4 regions of the Halomonas sp. BC1 genome follow, and region 2 is predicted to be linked to each of the others. Evidence: predicted binding sites of a transcription regulator. Region 2 holds the regulator's gene; each other region holds the start of a gene.
The links. Region 2 encodes sigma-54, which starts transcription at its own class of promoters, with help from an activator protein. Its sites were predicted from a motif close to TGGCACNNNNNTTGCTNT; they were not measured.
Positions count from the first base shown of each region.

Region 1: glnL (nitrogen regulation protein NR(II)) is a predicted target of sigma-54. The motif match lies at 1,698-1,715, and genes of this name have one in related genera.
Region 3: B7L72_RS08830 (amine dehydrogenase large subunit) is a predicted target of sigma-54. The motif match lies at 1,518-1,535, and genes of this name have one in related genera.
Region 4: B7L72_RS06790 (urease accessory protein UreD) is a predicted target of sigma-54. The motif match lies at 2,411-2,428, and genes of this name have one in related genera.

Region 1 covers NZ_LFGS01000008.1:10,141-14,817, forward strand. The annotation lists gene glnA (glutamate--ammonia ligase) at 90-1,496, shown strand; gene glnL (nitrogen regulation protein NR(II)) at 1,766-2,827, shown strand; gene glnG (nitrogen regulation protein NR(I)) at 2,820-4,247, shown strand.
Region 2 covers NZ_LFGS01000012.1:199,008-203,684, forward strand. The annotation lists gene B7L72_RS10475 (KdsC family phosphatase) at 1-341, shown strand, start outside; gene lptC (LPS export ABC transporter periplasmic protein LptC) at 342-926, shown strand; gene lptA (lipopolysaccharide transport periplasmic protein LptA) at 923-1,429, shown strand; gene lptB (LPS export ABC transporter ATP-binding protein) at 1,453-2,199, shown strand; gene B7L72_RS10495 (RNA polymerase factor sigma-54) at 2,305-3,720, shown strand; gene hpf (ribosome hibernation-promoting factor, HPF/YfiA family) at 3,818-4,126, shown strand; gene ptsN (PTS IIA-like nitrogen regulatory protein PtsN) at 4,131-4,598, shown strand; gene rapZ (RNase adapter RapZ) at 4,669-4,677, shown strand, end outside.
Region 3 covers NZ_LFGS01000011.1:9,695-14,371, forward strand. The annotation lists gene B7L72_RS08820 (MalY/PatB family protein) at 1-69, shown strand, start outside; gene B7L72_RS08825 (tetratricopeptide repeat protein) at 93-1,037, opposite strand; gene B7L72_RS08830 (amine dehydrogenase large subunit) at 1,588-2,733, shown strand; gene B7L72_RS08835 (MauE/DoxX family redox-associated membrane protein) at 2,740-3,270, shown strand; gene mauD (methylamine dehydrogenase accessory protein MauD) at 3,287-3,880, shown strand; gene B7L72_RS08845 (methylamine dehydrogenase light chain) at 3,897-4,436, shown strand; gene B7L72_RS08850 (c-type cytochrome) at 4,429-4,677, shown strand, end outside.
Region 4 covers NZ_LFGS01000007.1:21,803-26,479, forward strand. The annotation lists gene ureC (urease subunit alpha) at 1-529, opposite strand, end outside; gene B7L72_RS06780 (urease subunit beta) at 588-911, opposite strand; gene ureA (urease subunit gamma) at 1,149-1,451, opposite strand; gene B7L72_RS06790 (urease accessory protein UreD) at 1,485-2,369, opposite strand; gene B7L72_RS18180 (DUF2946 family protein) at 2,722-3,159, shown strand; gene B7L72_RS06795 (PepSY-associated TM helix domain-containing protein) at 3,425-4,677, shown strand, end outside.

The DNA of each region.
Region 1 (4,677 bases), on a different contig from region 2:
GCCAGGGTACGTAGACGATTTGTTGAATAACACTTTTATCGATAGCTTACTGTTTCAAGCTTTAAGCCACGCTCATACCGGAGGACACTATGTCAGCCAAGACTCTTGCGCTAATCGAAGAACACGATGTTAAGTGGGTAGACCTGCGTTTCACCGACACTCGCGGTAAAGAGCAGCACGTGACCGTGCCTGCGCGTGACGTGAACGAAGAGTTTTTTGAAAACGGCCAAATGTTCGATGGTTCTTCCATCAATGGCTGGAAGGGCATCAACGAGTCTGACATGATCCTGCGCCCGGAAGACGGCACCGGCTTCCTGGACCCCTTCACCGAAGACGCCACCCTGATTCTGCGTTGCGACATCATCGAGCCTGCCACCATGCAGGGCTACGACCGCGACCCGCGCTCCATCGCCAAGCGCGCTGAAGCCTACCTGCAGTCTACTGGCCTGGGCGACACTGCGTTCTTTGGTCCTGAGCCTGAATTCTTCATCTTCGACGAAGTGCACTGGAAGTCTGACATTCAGGGCTCCATGTACAAGATCACTTCCGACGAAGGCGCCTGGGCCACCGACAGCAAGGTCGAGACAGGCAACCTGGGTCACCGTCCGCGCGTCAAGGGTGGCTACTTCCCGGTTCCGCCGGTCGACAGCTTCCACGATATCCGTGGTGCCATGTGTAACACCCTGGAAGCGATTGGCCAGACCGTCGAAGTACACCACCACGAAGTGGCCAACGCTGGTCAGAACGAAATCGGCGTGAAGTTCAACACGCTGGTGAAGAAAGCTGACGAAGTTCAGGAAATGAAGTACGTGATCCACAACGTGGCGCACGCTTACGGCAAGACCGCTACCTTCATGCCGAAGCCGCTGGTAGGCGACAACGGTTCTGGTATGCACGTACACCAGTCGTTCTGGAAAGATGGTCAGAACCAGTTCGCGGGCGATGAGTACGCTGGCCTGTCTGAAATGGCTCTGTACTACATCGGCGGTATCATCAAGCACGCCCGTGCTCTGAACGCCTTCACCAACGCTTCTACCAACTCGTACAAGCGTCTGGTACCTGGCTTCGAAGCGCCGGTCATGCTGGCCTACAGCGCCCGTAACCGTTCTGCTTCCATCCGTATTCCGTACACTGCCAGCCCGAAAGGCAAGCGTGTCGAAGCACGTTTCCCTGATCCGACGGCGAACCCCTACCTGGCGTTCTCTGCCATGCTGATGGCGGGTATCGACGGTATCAAGAACAAGATCCATCCTGGCGATGCCATGGACAAGAACCTGTATGACCTGCCGCCGGAAGAGGGCAAGTCGGTTCCCACCGTGGCTCACAGCCTCGATCAGGCCTTGGAAGCACTCGATGCTGACCGTGCGTTCCTGACCGAAGGCGGTGTATTCACCGACGAGATGATCGACGCTTACATCGAACTGAAAATGGAAGACGTCGAGCGTATCCGCATGACGACTCACCCGATCGAGTTCGACATGTACTACAGCTGCTAAGCTGATGGCATGACTGCCAAGATCACCCTTGCGGTGTGACGAGCCAAAACCCCGCCTCGGCGGGGTTTTTTATCGCCGAGTAAGTGTGTGCACTATAATGGTGCATTGAATTGGCTAAATCTTCCGTCCCTTGCGCTATAAACGCCCGAGCGGTATCGGTAGGCTGCCCCTAAGCCGTGCATGGCGCCGTTTTGGGTAACCTGGCGCGCTTTTTGCACTTCCTCAGCTAAATCTCTAACGCAACGGTTAGCGACGCTTCAGGACACGCCATGTATCAGCGCTTATTGGAACACCTCACCACGGCGGTACTGCTGCTGGACGGCGAACTTCGGGTTCGCTGGATGAATCCGGCCGCCGAGGCGCTGCTGGCGGTGAGCTTCAGTCGGGTACAAGGCATCAGTCTGGACACCCTGCTGGGCGGCGATGAGAGTATCGATGACGTGCTGGCCAAGGCACGCGATGCGTTTCACCCTTACACCCAACGCGAAGCGCGTATTACGCCGCTCAACAGTGAACCCTTGACGGTGGATTACACCGTGACGCCGCTGTCCGCCGACGAGCTGCTGCTGGAGGTGGAGCCCCGGGACCGGCTGATGCAGATTTCCCGGGAAGAAGCGCTGACCACTCGCCAGGAGACCATCAAAGTGCTAGCACGTGGGCTGGCCCATGAGGTGAAAAACCCCTTGGGCGGTATCCGCGGCGCGGCGCAGCTGCTGGAGCGCGATCTGGACGACCCGGCCTTGCGAGAGTTTACCCACATCATCGTCGAGGAAGTGGACCGTTTGCGCGATCTGGTGGACTCCATGCTGGGTCCCAACCGCATCATCAAGCATGAGCCGGTGAACATTCACAAAGTGCTGGAGCGCGTGCGTGCGCTGCTGTTGGCCGAGCATCCGCAGGTCACCGTTCATCGCGATTACGACCCCAGCTTGCCCGACCTCTCTGGCGACGAGTCGCAGATGATTCAGGCCGTGTTGAACGTGGCCCGCAACGCGGTACAGGCCATGAGCGAAGCCGACACGCCGTCCCCCACGCTGACCCTGCGCACCCGTGCCCGCCGCCAGTTCACCCTGGGGGCCGAGCGCCATCGGCTGGTCAGCGAGGTGGGTGTCATCGATAACGGCCCCGGCATTCCCGATGCGTTACGTGAAACGCTTTTTTACCCCATGGTGTCAGGCCGCGCGGAAGGCAGTGGCCTGGGACTATCGATTGCTCAGTCAATTTTGCACCAACATCAAGGATTGATCGAATGCGATTCCCGACCCGGACACACCGAATTTCGTTTACTGATTCCATTGGTTATTAATTTACCGGAGATGCGTCATGACTGAGGCGACACGTACCGATGTTGCACGGGTGGTTATCGTCGATGATGACCGCGCTATCCGCTGGGTGCTGGAGCGCGCGCTAGCGCAACCCGACCTGGATGTAGAGTGTATCGAGCGGGCGGATACGGCGCTGGCTCGGCTGCTGGAAAATCCACCAGATGTGCTGGTCACCGATATTCGCATGCCGGGAATCGACGGCCTCGACCTGATGTCTCGCGTGCGTGCGGCTCACCCCGATCTGCCGGTCATTGTCATGACCGCCCACTCGGACCTGGATAGCGCGGTGGCCTCTTATCAGGGGGGCGCTTTCGAGTACCTGCCCAAGCCCTTTGATGTCGACGAAGCGCTGGCGCTGGTGCGGCGCGCGGTGGCCCATGCCCGCGAGCGCCAGCGGCCGGTCAGCGTACCGGAAGGGCTGAGCGCCGAGATCATCGGCGAAGCGCCTGCCATGCAGGAGGTGTTTCGCGCCATTGGCCGCTTGTCGCACTCCCATATTACGGTATTGATCAACGGGGAGTCGGGCACCGGTAAAGAGCGGGTGGCCCAGGCGCTGCATCAGCACAGCCCGCGCTCCGGCAAGCCGTTCATTGCCCTCAATATGGCGGCAATTCCTCGTGACCTGATCGAGTCGGAACTGTTTGGCCATGAGAAAGGCGCCTTTACCGGTGCCGCCCAGCAGCGCCAGGGGCGTTTCGAGCAGGCCAACGGCGGTACGCTGTTTCTGGATGAAATTGGCGACATGCCCGCCGAGACGCAAACGCGCCTGCTGCGGGTGCTGGCCGATGGCGAGTTTTACCGGGTCGGCGGCCATACGCCGGTCAAGGTGGATGTGCGCATCATTGCCGCTACCCACCAGAACCTGGAGTCTCTGGTGGATGAAGGGCGTTTTCGTGAGGATCTGTTCCACCGCCTGAACGTGATTCGGGTGCACCTGCCGCGTCTGGCCGAGCGCCGTGAAGACATCCCCCGCTTGACGCGTCACTTCCTGGCGGAGGCGGCCAAGGAGCTATCCACCGATATCAAGGTGCTGACGCCCGAGGCAGAAGCTCACCTGACGCGGCTGCCGTGGCCGGGCAACGTTCGCCAGCTGGAAAATATCTGCCGTTGGCTCACCGTGATGGCATCGGGGAGGGAGATCCTGATCGAGGACCTGCCTCCCGAGCTGCGCTCGGTCAGCGCGCCAGAAGGAGGCGCTTACGGTGATTGGCGCTCGGCCTTCCGGGATTGGGCCGACCACGCCCTGGCCGAAGGGCATACGCACCTGCTGGAAGAGGCGGTGCCGGATTTCGAACGCATTCTGATCGAAACCGCCCTGAAGCATACCGGGGGGCGCAAGGGGGAAGCGGCCGAGCTGCTGGGCTGGGGGCGCAATACCCTGACACGCAAGCTCAAGACGCTGTTGCCCGCGCTAGCCGACGAGTAGCCCTGTTGGCAATCGCCGTCGGCTCGGCGATGCTGGCCCGGAACCACTAAAAAGCCCGCTGACACGGTCAGCGGGCTTTTTCATGGTGCGCCAGGCATGGCGCGCAGCGCCCGACGGGCGCTGTTTCCGAGGGTGGTGCCTCGGAATGACTTGGGGGTGAAAGTCCCCTACGGACCCTGATAGCGGGAACCGTTAGCCGAACAGCAAGGGTGTCCGTCGCGAGACGGAATCTGAAGGAAGTTGGAGGCAAACTCCCGGCCCGACGAACAGAAATCGCATACGAGGCTGTCGCCACCTGGGCGAGAGGGCCAAGAAACTCGAAGCCCAATAGCTATCCGGAAGGGGCGGCAGTAGATGCGGCGGGTGTATGGGAGGAAGGTCGCGCGTCTTACCCTGGGAGGTCTGATGGTCTGCCACAGTGCTACCGGCG
Region 2 (4,677 bases):
CGCCCATGGTGAGCCAGCGCGCCGCAGCGCTGGGCATCAGCCATGTTCATCAAGGCTGTGAAGACAAGCTCGCCACCCTGCGTGGGCTCTGCCAGCGGCTCGGTATCACCCTGGAGCAGGTCGCCTTCTGCGGCGATGACCTCCCGGACCTGGCGCCGATCAAACGCTCGGGCATCGGCATCACCGTCCCCAACGCACCGGACTACATGCATACCCACGCCGACTGGATTACCGACCGTCTGGGCGGACATGGCGCCGTTCGCGAAATTTGCGACACGCTGCTGACCAGCCAGGGGCACTGGGACGCCGTGCTCGACACTTACCTACACGGCTCCACCTGAATGGGCATCAGGGTGAAAAAGCGCGTCTGGCTGACGGGGCTGGTCATCACCCTGGGGGGACTGCTGGTTTGGCTGGACCCCCGCGCGCCCCAGCAGCGCGAGGTAGATCCTGAGGCTCAGGCTCAGGAGCCCGGACACGTGCTGGAGAATGCCGAGATCACTCTGTTTGGTGAAGATGGCACTCTGCAACAGTCGCTGGTCGCGCCGCGACTGGTACATACCCCGCAAGCGGCGATGACCAACGTCACGTCACCGCGCGCCACGCTGTTCGATAGTGAACAGCGTGAGTGGTTGGCGGTTGCCGATACCGGTACCCTGAACACGGACACCCAGGCGCTGACGCTGGCCGGATCGGCACGGCTATTGGCACCAGACGAAGGCTGGCAGCTGGATACCGACCTGCTGCATTATGATGGCCTGGCACGTCATGCCTGGAGCGATACCCCCGTAGTGCTGCAGCAGCCGCCCCAACGTATCGAGGCATCCCGTATGGATGTCTGGCTGGACGATAGTCGTGTCAGCTTGATCAATAACGTGCGCGGCGTGCATCCGCCCGCCCCCCACTCTTCTCAGGAGTCGCCATGAACGCCCTGCTTCGTACGGCACTGCTCGCCCTTGCCGTTCCCATGGTAGTCGTAGGCGCGCTGCCTGCTACTGCTCAACAACAAGCCCCTATCGAAGTAGAGGCCGACCGCCTGGACTTGGACCAGCGCGCGGGCACGGCGGTTTACTCTGGCAATGTCGATATTCGTCAGGGTGAAATGCAGCTGCGCGGAGAGCGTGTCGAAATTCACCGCAACCAGGCCGGCGAACTCTCCCGGGCCGTCGCCACGGGCGAGCGTGCCTACCTGCGCAATCAACTGGAAGACCAGACGACGCCCATGGAAGGCTGGGCGCGCCGCATCGTCTACCACGTGTCCGAACGCCGCGTCGAGCTCATCGACCAAGCCGAACTGACCCAGCAAGGGGATCGTTTCCAGGGGGGACGGCTCGAATACTTCATCGACCGCGGGGTGGTGCAAGCGCGCTCTGATGTCAGCGGCAGTTCGCCACAGCGCATCCGCATGACCCTGCAGCCCGAACAATAGCGAGAGGACGCCCCGTGACAGCGATGACCCCCGACACCGCAGCGGTCAAGACACTCCATGCACAGCATCTGGCCAAGAGCTACAAACGCCGCCGCGTGGTCAAGGATATCAATCTGGAAATTGCCCAGGGCAGCGTGGTGGGCCTGCTGGGCCCTAACGGCGCCGGCAAGACCACCTCGTTCTACATGATCGTCGGCCTGGTGAAATCCGATGCTGGCAAGGTGGGCATCGACGATCTCGACCTGACCCGGGCGCCCATGCATGAACGCGCGCTGGCGGGTATCGGCTACCTGCCCCAGGAAGCATCGATCTTTCGCAAGCTGTCGGTGGCCGACAACATCATGGCCATTCTGGAAACGCGCCGGGAGCTGGACCGCAATAGCCGAGAAGCGAAGCTCGAATCCCTGCTGGAAGACTTCCACATCACCCATATTCGCGACAACCTGGGCATGAGCCTGTCGGGCGGCGAGCGGCGACGGGTGGAAATTGCCCGCTCGCTGGCCACCGAGCCCGCCTTCATTCTACTGGACGAACCTTTTGCTGGCGTCGACCCCATTTCCGTGGGCGATATCAAGTCGATCATACGCGCGCTCAAGAAGCGCCATATTGGCGTGCTGATTACCGACCACAACGTGCGTGAAACCCTGGATATCTGCGATATTGCCTATATTGTTGGCGACGGACACATCATAGCCAGTGGAAACCCCCAGGAAATTCTCAATAACCAGAAGGTGCGCGACGTCTACCTGGGCGCCGACTTCCGCCTTTAAATAATGGCCCACGAAGACATTTTATTTAGTGGCATGCTTATTGCACTTGCACCAAACGGAGAGTCGCTCTAGGGTGGAGCTTTCTGATTAACGAGTGGTTCTCAGATGGTCATGAAAGCTTCTCTTCAACTGCGCATCGGCACACAGCTGACCATGACACCTCAGCTGCAGCAGGCCATTGCGCTGCTTCAGCTATCGACGCTGGACCTTCGTCAAGAAATTCAGCAGGCGCTGGATGCCAACCCCATGCTCGAACAGGAGGATGAGTTTGGCGAACAGGCGGTCAGCGAGCCTCAGGAAGCCGAGTGGGCAGACAGCATTCCCAACGAGCTCTCCGTGGACAGCGACTGGTCCGACACCTACCAGGACATGGGCAGCGCGGGCGGCAGTAGCGAAGGCCCGGACTTCGAGCGCCAGGCGGCCGGGCAGAGCCTTCACGGGCACTTGCTCTGGCAACTGGCCATGACCGACTTCTCTGCGCGTGAGCATGCCATTGCCGAGAGCCTCATCGATGCGCTGGATGCCAACGGCTATCTGACCCAGCCGCTCAACGACATCCGCGAGGGGCTCAAGGCGCAGGGCCACGATGGCCTGAGCCAACGCGAGGTCGAAAACACCTTGCTGCGCCTGCAGCAGTTCGAGCCTACTGGCGTGTTCGCCCGTGACCTGCGCGAGTGCCTGATGCTGCAGCTGGCCGCGCTACCCGAAGACACTCCGCTGTTGATGCCCGCCAAGCGTCTGGTACGCCAGTTTCTCGAAGCGCTGGGCAAGGACGACATGCGCCTGCTGAAACGACGCCTGAGCCTCGATGACGAGCAGCTGGACGATGTCATTCGTTTAATCCGCAGCCTTGACCCTCGCCCCGGAAGCGCCTACGGCGTCACCGACGACAGCTATGTGACGCCGGACCTGGTGGTACGTCACGATCACGAGGGCTGGCATCTGGAACTCAACCCGGAAGCGCTGCCTCGGCTACGTATCCAGCCCGACTACGCCAGCCTGATCAAGCGCGCCGACAAGAGCCAGGACAACCAGTTTTTGAAAGAGCACCTCCAGGAGGCTCGCTGGCTGATCAAGAGCCTGTCGAGCCGCAACGACACGCTGCTGCGCGTGGGGCGCGAGATCATTGCCCGCCAGATAGGCTTCCTCGAGCAGGGTGAAGAGGCCATGAAACCGCTGATTCTGGCCGATATCGCCGAAGCGGTAGAGATGCATGAATCGACCATCTCCCGGGTCACCACCCAGAAATACATTCATACCCCGCGCGGGGTCTTCGAGCTCAAGTACTTCTTCTCCAGCCAGGTCAGCGGCCAGGAGGGCGGCGACAGCCACTCCAGCACGGCCATTCGAGCACGCATCAAGAAACTGATTCAGGACGAGCCGCCAGGCAAGCCACTCTCCGACAGTCGCCTGGTCACCCTGCTGGAAGAGGGTGGCATTACCGTGGCACGCCGCACCGTCGCCAAGTACCGAGAGTCGATGGGTATACCTTCGTCGAGCGAGCGACGCCGTTTGCGCTAGTTAAACGCTCTTGCCCAACAAACTCGCGGCGAGGGCTTTGCAATGGCCCAAAAAGGGTTACAATCGAAGTACAGTCCGATGGATAAGGAGCACGTCAATGCAAGTAAACATCACTGGTCATCACGTTGAACTGACTGACGCCTTGCGTGACTACGTAAACGAAAAGCTGGAACGCGTTGAGCGTCACTACGACAACATCACGACCGTCCAGGTCACCTTATCTGTCGAAAAGGAGCGCCAGCAAGCGGCTTGCACGCTGCATGCCGCAGGAGCAGACCTGCATGCGGAAGCGCAGGATAATGACATGTACGCGGCCATTGACGCCCTGGCGGACAAAATCGACCGTCAGCTGGTAAAACACAAGGAAAAAGCACAAGCCCGCGCCCAAGGCGCTGGCGTGCGTTAAACCGATGACGTTGGAAACCATACTCCCCCCGGAGCGCGTGCTGTACGACGTGCCCGGGGGCAGCAAAAAAAGGGTGCTGGAGTTTTTCAGCACCTTTATCGCTCAGAACACGCCCAGCCTGGACAGTCAGGAAGTCTTCAGTCGCCTGATTGGCCGTGAACGGCTGGGCAGCACTGGTATCGGCAATGGCGTAGCCATCCCCCATGCACGCAGTCCTCACTGCAGCACGCCCATTGCTGGCTTTCTCAAGCTAGCCGAGCCCGTCGACTTCGATGCCATCGATGGTGACCCGGTCGATCTGGTCTTCGTGCTGTTGGTTCCCGAAGAAGCCGATGACACGCACCTGGCCCTGCTGGGGCAGGTGGCCACGATCATGAATGACGCTGCCACACGCCAACAGCTGCGCAATGTCAGTAGCCAGCGCGCATTGCTCGAGCTGCTGACCGACAAGATTCGCGAGCAGGCTGCCTAGCGCAGCCATTGCCAGGCAGCAAGGCACACGGCAAGCCCTCTATCCCTTTGATACCCAAGAGAGATGCGCTATGCAGCTG
Region 3 (4,677 bases), on a different contig from region 2:
AATTTTGGAACCACCGCTTCCCAGCTGGAAGCGGCGTTATCGCGGATGGATACGCTGCTAAACGCGTGATGCGCTGTGCTGGTTGTACAGCATCAATAAAGCAGGGCGAACAGCTTGCGGCGGTAGGTGACCGTCAACGGGTGGTCGGCTCCCAGCGCATCGAATACCTGCAGTAGCGTTTTGCGGGCCGCGTCGTCGTTATAGGCGCGGTCCTGCTTCATCAGCGCCAGCAGGGCTTCCAGGCCTGCGTCGTACTGGCCATCGGCCACCTGGCGCAGCGCCCGCTGGTATTGAGCTTCGCTATCCGTGCGCTCGCCCAGTGCAGCGATCTCTTCGGCAGGTAGCGCCTGTTCGCTGAACTCGATGCTGGCGCGCACGCCGCGCGCGGGCGCGGCATCGCGCTCTTCGGGGGGCAAATTGTCCAACACACTGCGCGCCTCTTCACCGCGGCCTTCGGCGACCAGCGCTTTGGCCAACCCCACCTGATACGCGTAGTGCTCGGGATATTGGCCCATCAGCGTTTGGTAGATCTCCCGTGCGCCAGCGGCGTCGCCAGCCCCCAAGGCTTCCTCTGCCTGCTCTTCGGGGCTGAGCGGTGCATCACCGGGAGCAGGGAAGTAGCGATTGAGCCACTCGCGGACTTCTTTCTCTGGCAACGCCCCCTGGAAGCTATCCACCAGGCCACCCTGGCTCACCAGCTTCACGTCTGGCACCGAGCGCACGCCAAGCTGGCTGGCAATTTCCGGGTTGGCTTCCACGTCCAGCGTGGCCAGCAGAAACGCCCCGGCATACTCGACGGCCAGCTTCTCGAGCACCGGCATCAGGTTTTTGCACGGCTCGCACCAGGGTGCCCAGCAATCCAGGAGTACCGGTACCTGCATGGACGCTTCCAGCACCTGCTGAATATTGCCCGCGTTCAGTTCGATGATGACCTCTTCGCGAGTAACGGAGGGGCGCTCGCCCTGTGCAGCAGCACTCTGGCTGGTCGCGGGGTCGGCCGTCAAAGGGTTGCCGGTGCGTGGATCGATAATCGACATGGGTAAACTCTGCATCGCGTGAAAAAGGTTACCTCATGATATGCAGGCATGCTCAAGAGGATTCAAGGAAAAGAGAGGAATAAAACTCAAGGGCGGCCATGTGCCCTGATGGAGCGACGGACCCCGGCTCCATGTCGGGTCTTTCTCTGTATATGCGGTGCCCAGCGTATGAACGCATGCACAGGCCAAAAGTGCTAAGCGACGTTTAGTCACAAAGACCTTAGCGTGGGGCAGAACGTCTATTGCTCGCGGCTGTGTATGGCGCTGGCGGTCTTTGCCAGGCAAAACTGCACTGAAAAGTAGCAGCTTTTTTATGTTATGCGCTTTCGTGGGCGATGCTGCGTTGGTTCTGCTGGACGGGCGATGGTTGGGCGGGTGATATGGGTGGCAAGCCTTATTGTTAGCATGCAATCTAAGTGTTCGAATATTAAATGGTTTTTTAATTTAAAAGCTGTTTTTTTTAGGACTTTTGGGAGGGGTTGGCGCGGTTTTTGCTTCGGGTGAATTGATTAAAAATTAATAAGCAGTCTAAATTCTCCGGAGATGATTAATGATTTGGTCAAGACTTACTCTGATGGCATTGGGTGGTATAACGCTAGGTGGCTTGGCGAATGCAAGCGACGATTTTGTCCCAGAAGAGTTGACGGTGATGGAGCATATAGCTCCTGGGCCCAATGTGTTCGTTTTGGACCAGCTCTGGAGTGGGGCCAGTCGTGCAAACGTCATTTCTCAGGATGACTTGACGGTTAAGGGGAACTTGAGTTTTGGCATCGTGGGGCAGATGGCGTTGAGTCATGACGCGAAAACGCTCTTTAGCATGTCGGCCTATGCCAAGCGAATTTCTTATGGCCCAACGGAAGTCGTACTTCAAGAGTTTGATGTCGATACGCTGAGTTTACAGCGTGAAATCATCATTCCCGACATCGCCGCTCAAGTGGCGCCTTCGAATGCCATCCTCGCGCTCTCCTACGATGATCGCTATGCGTTCGTGCAGAATGCGACACCCGCGACCTCCGTTTCGATCGTAGATCTGCAGTCGGGGGAGTTCGTTCAAGAGGTGCCTAATCCTGGTTGCTTCGGCGTGTTCCCTGCCAGTGATTCGGTGCAGTTTTCCACCGTGTGCGGTGACGGGCGTTTTCAATCTTTCTCTTTAGGTAGCGATGGCCAGTTTGGCTCACCACAGCACAGCGAACAGATCTTCGATGCCGTGTCTGACCCCCTTTTCATAGTGGGCAAGCGGGCGGATGACGAGCTGGTGTTTGTCTCTTTCTTCGGTAACGTTTATCGGCTTTCCGATAGCGGTGACGCGGTGTCACTGACGAACACTTTTTCGATCACGGATGGCGTAGATGGGGACTGGGCACCCGGCGGCGTTGATGTGGCGGCTTACAATGAAGCGAACGGCGTGCTGTTCGTGACTATGCACTCAGATGCTTATAACGGAAGCCATAAGAATGCGGCCGAGGAAGTCTGGGCGGTGGATCTAAGCAGTGGTGATGTTCTTAGCCGAACCCCTGTCCACGAACTGTCATCGATCTCGGTAACTGAGGGTGACGCTCCCATCCTATTTGGTCTGGACGAAGAGAGCACACTGACTCGCTATGACGTGGATGTAGATGCCGGTTTTACGTTATCGCCCGCGGCTAGCTTAGAAGGTGTCGGTGACTGGACCGTTTATGCGATTGCGGGGAAATAGACGCTCATGGATTTCTCTGAATTGGGGGCGCTGACCTATTTAGTGCTATTAGCACTCATCTTAGCCCAGTCAGTATGGCACAAAGTTAACGACTACGGACGTTTTCTCGGCCTAGTTGCCAACTATCGATTAGTGCCCGGTTTTCTGGAGGAGGGGGTGTCGCGCACGCTCATTGCCCTAGAAGCGCTACTTGTAGTGCTCTTGGTTTTTCCTGCCACAGCGGTGTTGGCATCGTTGTCGGGTGGCGTGTTGCTACTTGTCTACGCCGCCGCCATGGGGATCAATCTCCTGCGTGGTCGCCAGTTGATCGATTGTGGCTGTGGTGGCCGTGCTCAGCCCGTGTCGTGGCTGTTAGTGCTGCGCAACCTGACATTGGCATTACTCGCTTTACTGCCTGCCATTTTCGACGCTGGTGAGCCCAGTAAGATGGAGTTGACCGTTGCGCTGTTGGCGGGAGCCGTTTTGTGGCTGACCTACAATCTTGCGGGACAAGTCATAGAAAACAATCGATTGTTATCCAGTCTTCGTCAATTTTGAGATGTGAGAGTAGCTTATGACCCTCTTAACGTTCGTCGTTTCACTGCTAAGCCTACTGGTCCTGGGTTTGATTTTTGGCTTTTTCGTATTGGCCCGACAGATCGGAATTCTATATGAGCGAGTCTCTCCTGTGGGGGCAATGATTAATGATAGCGGACCAAAAATAGGCGAAGTGTCACCTGCTTTTAATCTGTCTAGCCTGACGGGGGGGCAAGTGCAAGTGGGTAGTCCCTCCTCACGTCACACGCTGATTTTTTTTCTCTCGCCTACCTGTCCGATTTGTAAAAAACTGCTGCCAGTACTGAGTTCTATTGACAAGAGTGAAGCCAACTGGCTCTCGGTCGTGCTGGCAAGTGATGGTGACGAAAAAAATCACTATGAGTTTATCGAAAGCGCGAAGCTAGGGAGGTTTCCTTATGTGATTTCAGAGCAGTTAGGCGTGACTTATAGAGTATCGAGGCTTCCCTTTGCCGTTCTTTTAGACGATGAGGGCGTGGTAAGAGCAAAAGGACTTGTTAACACAAGAGAGCAGTTGGAAAGTCTCTTTAATGCACTCGAAACTGGCTATGCATCTATACAAGATCTGGCTAGCAAAGAAGCCCAACACTAATTTTTGAGAGATAATAATGGCTAACTTACTAGATGCTCTTCTTAACATTATTGACAAGAACTCTGAAAAAGGCGTGCGGAATGTCGCACGGCAGCATGGTCGGCGCTCATTCTTGGCAAAAGCGAGCACACTGTTTGCAGGTGCGATGATGGCGCCTATTTTGCCATTTGACCGCTCGTTGGGTGGAGCCGCGATGGCGAGTGACATTGTCACGGATGAGAACGACTGTGCTTATTGGAAGCACTGTGCACTAGACGGTAATCTCTGCTCTACATCGGGCGGTTCATTAACGAGTTGCCCCCCTGGTTCCGAAGCATCACAGGTCGCCTGGGTGGGGACGTGCCGCAATCCCAACGACGGCAAGGATTACCTGGTCTCCTACAACGACTGCTGTGGCCGTGCTTCAGTGCCCAGCGCGACATTCTGTTTCCGCAGTGAAGGCGAGCGTCCTGGGTATCGAATGGGCCTGCATAATGACATCAACTGGTGCATGGCCAATACGAACAAGGGGTATCACTGCACGGTATCGGTCGTCGTGGGTCTGGCAGATGCTTAGTGCACGGGGCCCATCTGCATTGGTAACGTGTCTCTTGCTCACTGCTAGTCCTCTAGGGCTAGCAGATGGAGATGACCTGTTTCAGCAAAACTGCAGCAGTTGCCACGGTGTCGGCGCGGTGGGCATACCAGGGTTGGCCCCGCCATTGAAGAATCCTGCTCTATGGGGCGCTCTAGACGACGATGCCCTCCGCTATCTCGTTGGTGTTGCCACCAATGGCATGAGTGGAAAGCTCGAAGTC
Region 4 (4,677 bases), on a different contig from region 2:
CGCCGGGGGTGCAGGTGGTGGCGTTGGAGCCGGTGGCGGGGCCAGTGCCACCGCCCAGCATGGTGGTAACGCCGCTCATCAGCGCTTCTTCCACCTGCTGGGGGCAGATGAAGTGGATATGGGCGTCGATGCCACCAGCGGTGAGGATCTTGCCTTCACCGGCAATCACTTCGGTGCCGGGGCCAATGACGATCTCGACATCGGGCTGGGTGTCGGGGTTGCCTGCCTTGCCAATGGCAGCGATGCGGCCATTTTGCAGCCCCACATCGGCTTTGACGATGCCCCACCAGTCGAGAATCAGCGCGTTGGTGATCACGGTGTCCATCACCGAGGCATCCTGGCGCTGGCTTTGGCCCATGCCATCGCGGATCACCTTGCCGCCGCCGAACTTCACTTCTTCACCGTAGTGGGTGGCGTCTTTTTCGACTTGAATCCATAGCTCGGTGTCGCCCAGGCGCACGCGGTCGCCTACCGTGGGGCCGTACATATCGGCGTAGGCGCGCCGACTGATTCTGTTTACCGGTTTCATGTATTGCCTCTCCTAAAAGATGAAGCTTGGCAGTGGGGAGCCTAATCGCCTGACGCCATTAGCTATTCAGAGGACGATCCAGCGGCCCCATCACATCGCCACGGAAGCCGTAGATTTCCCGCTTGCCGACGAACGGTATCAGCGTGACTTCGCGGGTTTGGCCGGGTTCGAAGCGGATGGCGGTGCCTGCGGCGACGTCCAGCCGGTAGCCACGGGTTTTATCGCGGTCAAACACCAGCGCCGGATTGGCTTCGGCAAAATGGTAGTGGGAGCCGAGCTGAATAGGGCGGTCGCCGGTATTGGCCACCTCTACGCTGATGCGTTCGCGACCCGCACACAGCTCGATATCCTCTTCGTGCAACTGATACTCACCGGGAATCATGGCGCTCTCCTAGCGGTGGATGATTAGGCTTTTTCTGAAAAGTCGGCGAGCGAAGACCAGACAAGGCAAAAATCGGCGACAAATCGTCAGGATTGACGATTTGGGCAGCTCCGCTGCTCAAAGAGCGAGCGACAAGGATGTCGCGAGTCCAAAGACGGAGTTTACGAGCTGTAAATGAGTACTTTGAGCCGATTTTTAACGCCGTATGGTCAAGCGCAGCCAGTTTTCAGGTAGAGCCTAGTTGATAGGGGTGTGTACGGTGACCAGCTTGGTGCCATCGGGGAAGGTGGCTTCCACCTGCACTTCATCGACCATCTCGGCCACGCCTTCCATGACATCGTCACGGGTGAGGATCTCGCGGCCGTAACTCATCAGGTCAGCGACGCTGCGGCCGTCTCGTGCGCCTTCCATAATTTCAAAACTAATCAGCGCCACCGCCTCGGGGTAGTTGAGTTTCAGGCCGCGCGCCTTGCGCCGCTCGGCAAGCTGGGCGGCCGTGAACAGCATCAGCTTGTCTTTATCTCTTGGGGTCAGTTCCATGGAGTGTCTCCAGCATCATCGAGGTGTTGCCAATCAGGTTAGCCAAATACGCGGGGTATGCGCATCGCGTTCGATCCAGCGCGGGCGTAGTAGCTGCCAGGCGTGTTCACACAGGGCCCAGGCTTCGTTTCGGGATGCACCTAAATAGCGCATCAGCAGTACGCCATGGCGCTCCGTCACTGCCCAGCGGGGGTTATCCGGCAGCGCCTCGCGCAGTGCTTCGATGGCCGCCGGGGCATCATCGAGCCCCACGGCCCAAAGCGTGGCCTGCACCGTCGCGCCGCCCTGCCCCCAGCGGCCCACGAAGCGCGGGTGTGCGGGGTCCAGCGGCTGGCGCTCCAGCCATAGCGGCTTGCCGTCCAGAGTCAGGCGGAAGTGCTGCTCGATCTGCCCGGAAACGTAGGGTAAATCGCTGGCCGGGCGGCCAAGCGCCATCACTTCCCAGCCCAAGCAGCGGGCGTCACCGTGCAGCGCAATATGGGTGCGCTGGTGGCCCCTGGAGCCATTGAATGCAATGGTCTCCTGAGGCAGCCACTCCAGGGTAGCGCCCGCCTCCACCGTGAGTTCGGTGAGCTGGGTCCAGGCAACTCCTTGGCTGTCGGCTTTGTAAAGCTTGTTGGCAGCGGGCGTGGTGAGCAGCGCGTGGGCGCCGCGTTCCACATGGGCACGGATGGTCAGCGCATCACCGCTCACCAGCCCGCCGGGCGGGTGCAACACGTAAACGTGGCACGCTTCCTGGCTGCCTTCCGGGTAGAACGGGCGCTGCACCCGTAGCGGCCCCTGGTGGCGCGCTTGTATGAGCCGCGTCACGCCTTGGCGATCCGCGAAGCGCAGCGCCAATGACGCAGCCCAGCGGCGCTCTGCATCAAAGCGGTGGCCAGAGGCAGCCTCTGGCAGGGCGGATTCGCTTGTCGTCATGGGGTGTCGTCACTTCTGGTTGAACAAGACATGGCCTGATAAATGCAAGGAATGCGCCAAAATGGTGAAAGCGCCGCCATAGCCCTTGTCATAGCCCCTGTCTCGGCACAGGCTCTTTGCTGGCAGGCCCCCTCCCACCAGGGAAACCAGTCGCTTTTTGCACCAAAAAAGAACATAAAAAAAGCGCGGCGCTTTAAGTACGCACCAAAAAAAGTCATGCCAAGGTCCGCGCGACACCGTGACGCAATGAGCTAACCGTATTGTGTTCAGCGCGAACCCTGTAAACTGTGCGGGCGTGGCTTGCGGGTACAGCACTCTCACGGCCAGATTCGTGTCATGCCAAGCTCGTGGCATGACATCATTTGCCCTGACAACGTTCATCAGTGTGGTAGGGATGCATCCATTTCGGTCTGCCGACTCTCTCTGGTATCGCGCAGCGCTTTATCTGGCGTTCGTCGCGATCTACCTGCTGTTTGCCGGGCCGCTGCTCTCCCAACTGCAGGCCTCCCACGCCTCAGGTCATGCCCATCACGACGAACATGCCCTGTGCCACCGCCACGCCGACCCGATACCACCCTCTTCCCACGCGCTGGAGCACTGGCACCACCAGTGTGATTACTGCGGTGTCTGGCAGCAGTCACCCTCGGCACCCAACCACCTCCCAGCCATTGGCAGCAGGGCGTTTATCGACGCGTCGCCATTGCCAAACACGTTCTCCCAACGGGCGGTGGTGTGGCTCGATTACCCCCACGCTTGCCCGCGTGCTCCCCCCTTGCAGCAGGCCAGTTAACCCCATGACTGCGCGGGGCAGGCGCACTCAGAGGGTGTTTACAAATGTCACGAGCGACGGCCAGGCAAGGCAAGGCTAAATCAGCCGAAAAAGCGGAGTTTACGAGGTGTAAATGAGCATTTTGAGGCTGATTTCAACGCCGCATGGCCTAGCGCAGTAGTTTGTAGACACCCTCTTAGCGCCTTGCCCACCTGTTACCCAGTGGCAACGCCTCCTCCGGGAGGTGTTGCTGCTCGCCGCTATGCAGCGGCTCTGGAGCACTCACATGTCGACTATTTCCGCATCTCCCCCGACGCGCAAAGCCGCGCTGGATCTGTATCGCGCCGTCTGGCGCTGGCACTTCTATGCCGGGCTGCTGGTACTGCCCTTTCTGATCACCCTCTCCCTGACAGGCGCCCTGTACTTATTCGATGACGAGCTGGACGCCCTCATCCACTCCGATCTCAAACGCGTGGCGGTTCAAGAAACCGCCCAGCCCGCCGCCGCTCAGGTCAGTGCGGCACTGCAGGAGTACCCCGGCACGGCGGTGAAATACACGTCCCCCGCCACGCCCGACAGCTCGGCAGAGATCACCGTCAACACGCTGTCAGGCGAACGCTTGGCGATCTATGTGAACCCTTATACCGCCGAGGTACTGGGCTCGCTGGACGACCGGGGCACGGTGATGTGGACCGTGCGCTACCTGCATAGCTTCAAGTTCTTCGGACAAACCCCGCGCAAGCTGATCGAGATAGCGGCGGGCTGGTCGATCCTGCTGGTCGCTACCGGCATTTACCTCTGGTGGCCGCGCCAAGGCAGCGGCGGCGTGGTGAGCGTGCGCGGCAAACCCAAAAGCCGGGTGTTCTGGCGTGATCTGCATGCGGTGCTGGGGATCTTTATCGGTGGGTTTATCGTGTTTCTGGCCATTACCGGCATGCCGTGGTCGGGCGTATGGGGTGGGCAGGTCAACCAGTGGGCCAATGGCAACAACTTCGGCTACTCCTCGGGGGTGCGGGTGGAAGTGCCCATGTCCAATGCTTACCTGAGCGAACAAGGCACCACCAGCTGGTCGCTGGAGCAGGCCCAGGTGCCGGAGTCCACCCCACCGGCGGCGCCCACGCCCCGCCTTGGGCTAAACAGCATCGTGGCCATTCTGGATGAGCTGGGGCTACAGCAGGGCTATGTCGTCAACCTGCCCACGACGGCGGCAGGCGTCTACACCGGCTCCCTCTATCCGGATGACCTGGCCCAGCAGCGGGTAATCCATCTCGATCAGTACAGCGGCGAGCCGCTGATCGACATGAGCTACGCCGATTACGGCCCCCTGGGCCGCTGGCTGGAGTTCGGCATCAACGTCCATCTGGGTCAGGAGTTTGGTCTGGCCAATCAGCTGTTCCTGCTGGCCGTCTGCCTGGCTATCATCGTGATGTGCGTGGCGGCAGGTGTGATGTGGTGGAAACGCCGCCCCTCGGGCGCCATGGGCGTACCGCCCCTGCCTGCCGACACGCGGGTGTTCCGCGGGCTCATCGCCCTGCTGGT